3 regions of the Streptomyces doebereineriae genome follow, and region 1 is predicted to be linked to each of the others. Evidence: riboswitches for the same ligand, from Rfam matches in the RefSeq annotation. Region 1 holds a riboswitch; each other region holds the start of a gene.

What was found. A riboswitch is a leader RNA that binds a small molecule or an ion and turns the genes downstream of it on or off. The one in region 1 is predicted to bind cyclic di-AMP.
Region 2: linked by a shared signal. The riboswitch ahead of RNB18_RS24525 (M23 family metallopeptidase) and the one ahead of RNB18_RS41900 (C40 family peptidase) in region 1 are both predicted to bind cyclic di-AMP.
Region 3: linked by a shared signal. The riboswitch ahead of RNB18_RS19050 (M23 family metallopeptidase) and the one ahead of RNB18_RS41900 (C40 family peptidase) in region 1 are both predicted to bind cyclic di-AMP.

Annotation. Positions count from the first base shown of each region.
Region 1 is NZ_JAVREZ010000022.1:59,365-61,621, forward strand. Features, by position in the region: gene RNB18_RS41890 (ATP-dependent Clp protease proteolytic subunit) at 1-533, shown strand, start outside; gene RNB18_RS41895 (hypothetical protein) at 541-846, shown strand; cyclic di-AMP (ydaO/yuaA leader) riboswitch at 1,262-1,395, shown strand; gene RNB18_RS41900 (C40 family peptidase) at 1,399-1,872, shown strand; gene RNB18_RS41905 (DUF6328 family protein) at 1,966-2,257, shown strand, end outside.
Region 2 is NZ_JAVREZ010000008.1:281,879-284,135, forward strand. Features, by position in the region: gene RNB18_RS24520 (DUF6250 domain-containing protein) at 1-34, opposite strand, end outside; gene RNB18_RS24525 (M23 family metallopeptidase) at 341-1,261, opposite strand; cyclic di-AMP (ydaO/yuaA leader) riboswitch at 1,264-1,435, opposite strand; gene RNB18_RS24530 (alpha-galactosidase) at 1,733-2,257, opposite strand, start outside.
Region 3 is NZ_JAVREZ010000006.1:73,830-76,086, forward strand. Features, by position in the region: gene RNB18_RS19045 (M16 family metallopeptidase) at 1-882, shown strand, start outside; cyclic di-AMP (ydaO/yuaA leader) riboswitch at 1,074-1,240, shown strand; gene RNB18_RS19050 (M23 family metallopeptidase) at 1,254-2,006, shown strand; gene RNB18_RS19055 (GntR family transcriptional regulator) at 2,196-2,257, shown strand, end outside.

The DNA.
Region 1 (2,257 bases):
TCGTCTTCCTCGGGACCCGGATCGACGACATCTCGGCGAACGATCTGATGGCGCAGTTCATGTACCTCGAGTACCAGGACCCGGACCGGGACATCTCGCTGTACATCAACTCCCCCGGCGGCTCGTTCAGCGCGATGTCGGCGCTCTACGACACGATGCAGTACGTCAGTTGTGACGTGGAGACGACGTGCCTCGGGCAGGCCGGTTCCTCCGCGGCCGTGCTGCTGGCCGCCGGCACCCCCGGCAAGCGTTCCGTGCTGCCGGGCGCGCGGGTGGTGATCCACCAGCCCGCGCTGAGCGAGCCGGTGCAGGGGCAGGCCAGCGATCTGGCCATCCAGGCCGACGAACTGACCCGGGTGCGGGCCTGCCTGGAGGAGATGCTCGTCCGGCACACCGGGCGCAGCGCCGAGCAGGTGAGCGTGGACATCGAGCGGGACAAGATCCTGGACGCGCAGGGCGCCCTGGACTACGGCCTCGCGGACGCGATCGTCCCGAGCCGCAAGTCCTCGCGCACCACGCCGGACGCGAGGTGAGCCGTAGATGGTGCCGGACCTTCCACCGCTGCCCGCGCTCACACGCGCCGAGGGCGAGCTGATCGACCGTTATCTCGACGTGGTCGACCTGCTGGGCCGGATCAACCCGGCCCGGCGCGAGGACACCTATGGCGGACTGCGCGCGGCGCAGGCGCTGGTGAGCAGGGCGACCGAGCTGCGCGACGCGCTCGTGCTGATGCACGGCCGTGGTGAGCGCGAGCTGCACGCCGCGACGCTGGCACGAGCTCTTCGGGTTCTGGACGGAGAGCGGCGCACGTCCCGGGTCACCGTGCCCCCCGAATCCGGCAATTGACGCACCGACAGCATTTCCGGGCGTCCCGCGGTCTGACGGGACGTCCGGAGGGCCTTTGAAACGGACCAAACGACGTACCACCATTTGCAGGAGGCGCGGCTCCTTTTTCAGGACCCCCGGAGTTGCACAACGCGCGTAGTACGGGAGCGGAATGAGGAGTTCCTGTGCTGGTCCGGGGGCCTTCGGGGCCCTCGACACCCCTTCGTTCGAAGACGTGTCCACCCGAACGGGTGAGTGGTGAGTAACAACACAAACCCCCGGTTCCGTTGGGTTTTTGGGACATCCGTGCGCCAAGATCCCTGACTGACGACAAGCCCCCGCCGCAGCGGCGGGGCGGTCCGGGCGGACGCCGAGTCCTGCCGCCGCCCGGATGACCGGTCGACAGAAGTGGATCGGCAGGAGTGGAGGACCCAGGCACGACGGGTCGCCGGAACGGTCACGCCATGACCGGGCCGAGCAGCCCTTGGGGTGAAGCCGCGTCAGCGGCCGGGCAACTTCGCCAGCCCGAATCCGACAGGTCATCCTTCACAGGCGGCTGACGAAGGGTTGCGCATGACTGCGCTCAATCGTGTCCCGTCGCTGATGGTCCGGGCCGGTACGGCCTCGGCCTTCGCCATCGCCGCCGTGGGCGGCTCCGTCGTGGTCCCGGGTGTCGCAGCCGACGCCGCCGCCGCGACGCCGGCGACGAAGGCACTCAAGGTCGCGGCTTCCAAGAAGGGCTCGCCGTACAAGTACGGCGCCACGGGGCCCCGCCGCTTCGACTGCTCAGGGCTCACGCTGTACTCGTTCAAGAAGGCGGGCAAGAAGCTCCCTCGTACGGCGGCCCAGCAGTACAACAAGACCCGCCACATCGGCGCCGGCAGCCGTAAGGCCGGCGACCTGGTGTTCTTCCACTCGGGTTCGAGCGTCTACCACGTCGGCATCTACGCCGGGAAGGGAAAGATCTGGCACGCCCCGAAGACCGGGGACGTGGTGAGGCTGCAGAAGATCTGGACGAAGAGCGTCTGGTACGGCCGGGTCAAGTGACGCCCCGAGGGGGTGGTGGCGACCTGACCTCCCGCCGCCCCCTCGGGTCCCCCGGCACGCGTGACACGGGCTCAGGTGGTTACCCGTGGCGTCATGGCCGACCACCGCCCGTGCACCGCCCGCAACGAGACGCCGCTGGAGCGCGCCGACCGCAACTTCGGCGAGCTGCTCCAGGAACTGCGCGTCACCCAGACCGGGGTGCAGATCCTCTTCGCCTTCCTGCTGACCCTGGCCTTCACCCAGCGCTTCCCGTCCCTCGACACCTTCCAGCGCGCCACGTACGTCACCACGCTGCTCCTCGCGGTACTCGCGGCGGCCCTGTTCACCGCGCCCGCCGCCCTGCACCGCTCGCTCTTCCAACGCGGCGCCAAGGCCCGCATCGTGC
Region 2 (2,257 bases), on a different contig from region 1:
CGAGGGCTCCGAAGGCTCTACGGGTGGTCGTCATGCGAGAGCGTTCCTTCCGGGGACGGCCCGGGCGCACGAGGGGTCTCGGAGCCCAGGCGACAGTCGGGGTACGTGGATTGCAGAGAGTGGGTCGCCGGACACAGTGACCTCCCACAGTCTAGAAAGCGCTTGCCCCACTACGGAGTTCACTCTGTCCCCACCCTCCCCCGCCTGTCGACGCCCTGAGCGCGCCTGCCACAAGAACGCAATGAAGTGATCATGAAGGCGCGGACCGGCTCAGACCGGGAACACCGAAGGCCGGACCCGGGGATCGGGGTCCGGCCTTCGGTGGCACAGGGGGGCGTTGTCAGCCGACGGCGACACCCTTCGAACGGAGGTAGGCGACCGGGTCCACGTCGGAGCCGTAGTCCGGCGTGGTGCGGATCTCGAAGTGCAGGTGCGGGCCGGTGACATTGCCGGTCGCGCCGGACAGGCCGATCTGCTGACCCTCGGTCACGGCCTGTCCGGCCGAGACGGAGAGCTGCGACAGGTGGGCGTACTGCGCGTAGTAGCCGTCGTTGAGCTTGATGACGACCTGGTTGCCGTAGGCGCCGCCCCAGCCCGCGGAGACGACCGTGCCCGCGGCCACGGCCTTGAGCGAGGTGCCGGTCGGGACGACGAAGTCGACGCCGGTGTGGTAGCCGCTGGACCACATGCTGCCCGCCACGCGGTAACCGGTGCCGATGGTGGCGCCGGTGACCGGAAGGGTGTAGCCACTGGAGCTGGTGGTGGCGGAGCTCTGGGTGGCGGCCGTCGAGTTCGAGGACGACTTCGACGCCGCCTTCTCCGTCTTCTTCGCCTTCGAGGAGGACGAGGAAGCGGAGGACTCGGTCTTCGTGGTGCTCGTCCTGGCCTTCTTGCCGATCGAGAGCTTCAGACCGGGGTGGATCAGCGACGGGTCGTCTCCGATGGCCGAGCGGTTGTCGGCGTAGAGCTTCTTCCAGCCACCGCTGACGTTCTGCTCATCGGCGATCTTCGAAAGATAGTCGCCGACGCGCACCGAATAGGTGCGCACAGTCGAGGTCTTCGCGGCCGTCTTTTCAGCGGACTTCTGCGCGACCGGAAGCGACTGAACGGCCTTTTCCGACACGGACTGGGGGGTGGCGGCGTGAGCGCCGGTGGCCCCCATGAACGGGAGTGCGAGAGCGGCGCCTCCGGTTCCGGCAACGGCTATCGAGCGGGTGAAGCGCTGGGACTTCGGACGGCGGTGCTTACCCTTCGCGGGCATGGTGAATTCCTCTCCGGCGCCTGCGAGGTGAGCTGTCGGGTGCGAGCTGGAGATGCCCGGCCGCGTCGAGACGCGACTTAACCCCAAGCCGTTCCGGAGACCGGAACAGGCGAAACTACCTGTGGGTCCCCCGCTCCTGCCGTGCACGGGTGAGTGAGTGAGCGGAATCCGTTCGGCGGCAGGATTGGGCGTCCGACCGGATCGGTGGCGAACGTAAGCGAACAAGACGCAAAGGGACAAGTGAGAGGTTCCCTGTGTATGCGTTCCTGTTGATCCCTTAAGAGAATTACCGGTCACGCTGCGTGGATCGGGCGCCCATTACCCGGCCTGAATCCCCTTGTAGAACCTGCGAATTACGTGAACATGACGGGCGACACACCGTCACGGATATGACGCTCCTCACGTCACGAATTCACAGGAACCCTGATTCCGGAAGGAGTTGGAAGGAAGCTATTAATTCGGACAGAAGCCCTAGATGCGACGCAGTCGGATAACCGTCGCATCGAGGTCGCCGCGCAAACCGGTACGAAGTCCGTGATGCAGCAATACGGCCCCTCGGTGCACTTCGCCCGTTTCGGGGCATTCGTACGACGCCGTCGGGTCGAGTCCACGCAGCCGCAACGCCGGGACCGGCTCGCCGTACTGCTGCGCCTGGAGCCAGGCGAGGACGACGGACTCGCCCCCGAGGACGTACTGCACCGCACTCAGGCCGCCCCGCGGAGGCCTCAGCCGGTAGAGGTCGCCGCGCTGCACCAAGGGCCGGATCTCCTTGTAGAGAGCCACCCACCGCCCGGCCTCGGCGAGCTCCTCCTCGGTCCACTCCGCGAGGTCCCCGCCGACCCCGAGCACCCCGGCCATCGCGCTCACGAACCGGAACCGCAGCGAGCTCACCCGGTCGTTGAGCTGGGTATTGGGGCTGTCGGTGACCCAGGCGGCCATCACGCGCGCGGGGTGGATCTGACTGAAGCCGTACTGAATGGCCAGGCGGTCGAGCGG
Region 3 (2,257 bases), on a different contig from region 1:
CTCTTCCCGACCGACTCGCGCATGTCGCGCCCGCGCCAGGGCACCGAGGAGACGGTCGAGAACATCGACTCCGCGGCCGTGCGCGGCTTCTACGAGAAGCATGTGCGCCCCGCCACCGCGACCGCCGTGGTGGTCGGCGACCTCACCGGCATCGACCTGGACGCCCTGCTCGGCGACACCCTCGGTTCCTGGACCGGCTCCACGGGCCGGCCGCGGCCGGTGCCGCCGGTGACCGCCGACGACACCGGCCGGGTCGTCATCGTGGACCGCCCGGGCGCCGTCCAGACGCAGCTGCTGATCGGCCGCATCGGCGCCGACCGGCACGCACGCGTGTGGCCCGCGCAGGTGCTCGGCACGTACTGCCTCGGCGGCACCCTCACCTCCCGCTTGGACCGTGTCCTGCGCGAGGAGAAGGGCTACACCTACGGTGTGCGCTCGTTCGGGCAGGTCCTCAGGTCCGCCCCGGACGGTTCGGGCGCCGCGATGCTCGCCATCAGCGGCTCCGTCGACACCCCGAACACCGGTCCCGCCCTGGACGACCTGTGGAAGGTGCTGCGCACGCTCGCCGAAGGCGGCCTCACCGACGCCGAGCGCGATGTCGCCGTACAGAACCTCGTCGGTGTGGCGCCGCTCAAGTACGAGACCGCGGCGGCCGTGGCGAGCACGCTGGCCGACCAGGTCGAGCAGCACCTGCCGGACGACTACCAGGCGGCCCTGTACCAGCAGCTCGCCGCGACCGGCACCGTCGAGGCCACCGCGGCCGTCGTGAACGCCTTCCCGGTGGACCGGCTGGTGACGGTCCTGGTCGGCGACGCGGCCGCCATCAAGGAGCCCGTCGAGGCCCTCGGCATCGGCGAAGTCAAGGTCGTGACGGCCGAGTAGAGGCACCCGACCTCGGGGGCCCTGGTGACGCAAGCGCCACCAGGGCCCTCAGATGTCCGAATTGGGCAGGAGGTTGCCTGTCTGCCCTGTGGGATGCGCTACAAAACCCGTGATCCGTTTGGGGATTGAAAGTGGCCCCGCTTAGCGTCCTCTGGGCTGTCCGTCAGGCACTGCGCCGCGCCCGCGGCACCGGACAGTCATCGCCGAGTCCCCGCATGGCGCGAGCCAGGGGAGCCGGGGACCCACATCACGCGTCCCTGGGGTGAATCGGACGCCCGCGCGAGCCGCGAGGGAGTCCGTAGGAGACCTTCCTGCTCCGAACCCGTCAGCTAACCCGGTAGGCGAGAAGGAAGGAAAGGACCAGCCACCACATGGCGTTCACCTGCGCCACCGGGAAGCACCGTCGTCCCAGCCGCATGAAGCGCACCACCGCCCGCGCGGCGGGCGTCGCGGCCCTCGCCACCACCGGCGTCATCGGCACCATCGCCGCCCCCGCATTCGCCGCCGACAACTCCGTCGAGCAGACCGGCCTCATGCCCGTCGTCAGCGCCGGTGAGTCCCTCGCCGACCAGCTCGACGCCCAGGCCGCCGCCCAGGCGCAGGCCGCCGCGCAGAAGAAGGCGGCGGCGGAGGCCAAGCGCAAGGCCGAGGCGCGCGCCAAGGAGATACGCGAGGCCAAGGAGCGCGCAGCCCGCGAGGCCGAGCGCGAGCGCCTCAACCGCTTCGTCGTCCCGATCTCCGGCTCCTACGTCTCGACCGGCTACAAGACCGGCGGCTCCCTGTGGTCGTCCGGCAGCCACACCGGTGTCGACTTCCACGCCGCGAGCGGCACTTCCGTGCACGCGGTCGGCCGCGGCACCGTCGTGGAGGCCGGCTGGGGCGGGTCGTACGGCAACGAGATCGTGATCAGGATGGCCGACGGCACGTACACCCAGTACGGCCACCTGTCGTCCATCGGCGTCTCGGTCGGCCAGTCGGTCACCCCGGGCCAGCAGATCGGACTGTCCGGCGCGACCGGCAACGTCACCGGGCCGCACCTGCACTTCGAGGCGCGCACCACCGCCGAGTACGGCTCGGACATCGACCCCGTCGCCTACCTGCGCTCGCACGGCGTGAACGTCTGACGACCCACCGCGCGATCTCCGCGAGGCCCCGGCTCCCCCGAGCCGGGGTTTCGTCGTTTCCGCCGCCCCGTTGTCCAAAAAATATCCTCGGATTCCGGTCCGCCGTCGGAAATTCCCGTTCATTGCAATAGAGTCACTGAACACACGTCAATCGGCGACGTTTCACGGGGATTAAGACGGAGGTCGGACATGCGTATTCCGGCGCACTCGGTATGCACGGCGATCCGGGACGACATCGTCGCCGGTGTCTA